2 regions of the Pedobacter sp. 01N310 genome follow, and region 1 is predicted to be linked to the other one. Evidence: riboswitches for the same ligand, from Rfam matches in the RefSeq annotation. Region 1 holds a riboswitch; the other holds the start of a gene.
What was found. A riboswitch is a leader RNA that binds a small molecule or an ion and turns the genes downstream of it on or off. The one in region 1 is predicted to bind S-adenosylmethionine.

Region 2: it holds a riboswitch for S-adenosylmethionine, as region 1 does, so the genes downstream of both, AC1DNH_RS04920 (SusC/RagA family TonB-linked outer membrane protein) here and AC1DNH_RS02775 (O-acetylhomoserine aminocarboxypropyltransferase/cysteine synthase family protein) in region 1, are expected to answer to the same signal.

Annotation. Positions count from the first base shown of each region.
Region 1 covers NZ_JBFTSB010000001.1:743,279-745,483, forward strand. The annotation lists gene AC1DNH_RS02775 (O-acetylhomoserine aminocarboxypropyltransferase/cysteine synthase family protein) at 1-1,056, opposite strand, end outside; SAM riboswitch class I at 1,320-1,430, opposite strand; gene AC1DNH_RS02780 (hypothetical protein) at 1,642-2,205, shown strand, end outside.
Region 2 covers NZ_JBFTSB010000001.1:1,262,412-1,264,616, forward strand. The annotation lists gene AC1DNH_RS04920 (SusC/RagA family TonB-linked outer membrane protein) at 1-964, opposite strand, end outside; SAM riboswitch class I at 1,292-1,399, opposite strand; gene AC1DNH_RS04925 (peroxiredoxin family protein) at 1,537-2,205, shown strand, end outside.

The DNA of each region.
Region 1 (2,205 bases):
TTCGAAAGACAAAACTGCGCCAAAACCATTGCTTAAATATTTTTTAGCCAGGTTGTTATATTTACTGCTGGCTAAGCCAGGGTACTGAACTTCTTTAACTAGTGGATGGTTTTCTAACCAGGTTGCCAATTCTAACGCATTATCTACATGGCGCTGAACGCGGAGTGATAAAGTTTCTAATCCTTGTAATAAAAGAAAAGAATTGAAAGGCGATAGGGCAGGTCCCAGATCTCTTAATCCTTCTACCCGGGCACGGATGATAAACTGGATGTTACCAAATGGTCCGCCGATACCAAAAACATCGCTGAAAACCAAACCATGATAACCTTCTGAAGGCTCAGAGAATTGAGGGAATTTCCCATTGCCCCAGTTGTAATTTCCACCGTCAACGATAACCCCGCCAATACTTGTTCCATGCCCGCCGATCCATTTAGTTGCAGATTCTACAACAATGTTGGCGCCATGTTCCAATGGTTTAAACAAATAACCTCCTGCACCAAAAGTATTGTCGACCACTAATGGTAGATCGTATTTTTTTGCAATTGCGGCAATTTTTTCGAAATCAGGCACACTAAATGCAGGGTTGCCAATGGTTTCTAAAAAGATTGCTTTTGTTTTATCGGTTATTTTACTTTCAAATTCTTCAGGTACATCTGGATTTGCAAAATCGACATGAATACCCAAGCGCTTAAAAGCTACTTTGAATTGATTATAGGTTCCGCCGTAAATGTGAGATGAAGAAACGATGCTATCACCAGCCTCCAATATGTTATTTAGTGCGATAAATTGAGCGGCTTGCCCCGATGCGACTGCTAAAGCTGCCACGCCACCTTCTAAAGCGGCAATACGTTTTTCGAAAACATCGCTGGTTGGATTCATGATCCTGGTGTAGATATTACCAAACTCTTTTAAGGCAAATAAATTGGCGCCGTGTTCTGCATTTTTAAAACCATAAGAAGTGGTTTGGTAAATAGGAACAGCTCTTGATCCTGTTGTTGGATCTATTTCCTGGCCAGCGTGCAGTTGTAAAGTTTCAAATTTATATGATGTTGACATAATTTCTATTTTTTTAGTTGATGTGATTAGATAGCAGAAATTAGGATAATCCTAAAACCTAGCAGGGCGTATCCCGGTTTCCCGGGACCTTCCAATTTGAAAGAAACAAAAAAGGAAGATTTTTAAATTACTGTATGCAACAGCACATACAAGTAAACGCACGCATATCACAACAAATAAAAGAAATAGAAGCTTGTTCTACCTTTTTAAGGTCTGTACTGGGTTCGCTTAGCGATTGAAGATTTAATGTTTTCATCAGTTCTAATTTATATCTCCAAATAACACCATGTTATCCGGTCAGGAATTGGCACCTTCTCTTTCTGAGGGTTGCCAGTGGGTCATCGAGCCAGTCTCTCGCCACTTCTTTATAAATCAACCCGTGAAGATTGACTTTTATTTAGCTATCTGCCAAATAATATTTCAAATGTCTGAATTTAATTTTAATCCACAAAATAAAATTTCGAAATTACATTAACTCATTGAAAATGAATTGCGTATTTTTATGATGCAATGACAATCTGAAACTTTAATACTGAATTAACGCTTAAAATTCTAAGTTTGTGGTACCTATCTAAATTAATTATGATGAAAAATACAAAATCACTATGTTTAGGCCTGTTGTTTACTATTGCTTGTTTAAATAATGTAAATGCTCAATTCGGAGGCTTAAAAGATAAATTATTAAAAGTGGGCACTGCCCAGGGTGCTAAAGCTTTAGGCGTAGACAAGTTTTTAAAACAACCTGCTGCCATTACCACTAATTTTGAAGACGTAAATAGAGAAGGCGAAAAGCTGCCTGATTTTATTAATTCATTAAATTTAAAAGCCCAGCCCTTGTATTTACTGCCTAAAAATCCAGATGGTGGTTTTGTGCTTTGTGAGGGGCTTTACGAAATGACCAATAAAAGTTATTGTCTAAAAGCAGGAACTTTTGCCCCATCAAAGGGTGATGGTTACATGTTTGCACCTGTTTTAGGCCCGAAGGAAGAAATTGTGGTTTCTATACTGAAAAGCGCTGAGAAACATCCTGATGTAGACCAGCACGATATTCAGGCATTATTATGGACCATTATTGCAAGAACAAAATTTGCCGATTTTAACGGACAGGTTAAAGTAACTGCCATTAAATTATTAACACCAAAACAACTT
Region 2 (2,205 bases), 520 kb from region 1:
CCACAAATGGAACGGCTACTCCTTTCGAATAAAATTGTGGGATTAGCCTACCATCCAATTTAGGACCCCAGCTTTCATCTACTCCATCGTTAATGCCTTTACCTGCACCATCTACATAACTAAATTTGCCCTCCGATCCCTGACCGAAAGCATTTTGATACACGGGTAGCGTAAGCAAGGTTTCTAAAACCGCGTTTGAATTGATGGCAATGCCTAATCCTTTTTTCGATTTACCTGTTTTGGTTTTAATGAGGATGACACCTGCCGCAGCCCTCGAACCGTATAATGCAGCGGCATTTGGTCCTTTTAATACACTCATCGATTCTATATCTTCTGGATTAATGTCTGAAATGGTATTGGCATAATCTCTGGCCCCAGCCGAATTTAACTGAGAATTATCTACCGGAATCCCATCAACCACAAATAATGGCTGGTTATTTCCGGCAATAGATGTTTCCCCCCTGATGACCACACGCGAGGAACCCATGCTCCCCTGACTATTGGTTACCCTTACACCTGCTATTTTTCCGGCCAGTGCATTTACCAGGTTAGACTCTTTAGCTTCGGCCAAATCCTGTCCTTTTAATTCCTGAACAGCATAACCAAGCGATTTCTTCTGCCTCGAAATACCCAATGCAGTAACCACTACCTCATCAAGCGCATTATCGCTTGACTGAAGAATGATCGAAATGGGGCCGGCGTTTTTATTGATCTGTATTTCCTGGCTCTTAAAACCGATATAAGAAAATACCAATGTACCCTTATCTGGTGCATGAATAGAAAAAGCTCCTTTTGCATCAGAAATGGTGGCTTGTTTGGTTTCTTTTATTAAAATGGAAACACCAGGGAGTGTTTCACCATCTGCCGACTTTACCGTTCCGGTAACCGCGGCATTTTGAGCGGAAAGCTTTTGCACAATAAAGAGCAGAAAGATAAACGCTATTGACTTTAAAATTTTAAACATAAGTGTGTAGTTAATAATCAATTAAAAGGGATAATAATTTTGGGTAAAACAATTTTACCACGGCTAAAAGTGTATTTGTTTTTAAAGAGAAAAAGGAATGGTTAGCCTAAAAAAGCCTGTTAAAATGGAGCAATTTTAACAGACTCCACGCATTCGGAAGCATGCGTTAAGGTTTACATTAATAGATTTCAGCTCGTCTGTCTTTTTCATTTGAATGATTTTATTTAATGCATAATTTAATTTCAAGAACGCATTCAGGGCAAAAAAAAAGCACCCCTTAAATCAGAAGTGCTCCATATAGTTCTTATAAGGATAACGCAAACAACTGACTTAACTACCCCAGATTCATCTGGGATGGAATTAGCACCATTTCTAAAAATTTAGATGGTTGCTAAGGCTTCACAGGGCCATTCCCTCCGCCTTTCTTGATAAGTATTTTAAAATAACTGGGGCAAAGGTATAATTAATTCCATTTATCCTATAGTTTTTATAGATTTTTGTTGAAAAATTTTTTCTTTGCCAATTACATCCATATATTTGTCTACTAGTTTAGTCGACAAATACACATCCCAATGAAACTAAAATCCATTTTAACAGCCGTATTGGCTATATCAATAACTTTCACCTATGCTCAGAACCATATTGCATTAGCAAATAATCAAGCAGCAAAGCTTAAAGAGAAAAAACAAAATGTTTTTGTTGCCCTCGGCATCTGGCGTGGAATAGCTAAGGTTAAGGAAGGATTAGAAATCCCCTTTAACTTCGAAATCAGCGAAAAAAGCGGTCAGCAGAAATTATACTTCCGCAATGCTGAAGAAAGTTTCGAAGGTGGCCTTGTAAAACAAACAGCTGATTCGCTTTTCGTAAAACTGGATCAATTTGATAACGAACTCGCATTTGCAATAGATGGTGATCAATTAACAGGCACATTAAGGAAACAGGATAAAGCCGGCAAACCTTTAACCATTGTTGCTGAACGAAAAAATTACCGTTTTAAAACAACAGATAAACCTGCAAAGGCAGACTATTCTGGCAGTTATGATGTAGTTTTTAAATCGCCAAATGGTAAGGAAGAGAAAACAGTAGGTTTATTTAAGCAAACTGGTAACAAACTTACCGGCACTTTTCTCCGTGTAACAGGCGATTCACGTTATCTGGAAGGTGTAGTAGAAGGAAATGAATTTCAACTTTCGAGCTTTATTGGCTCCTCTCCTTCCTATTACAAAGGAACTTTCCAAGCA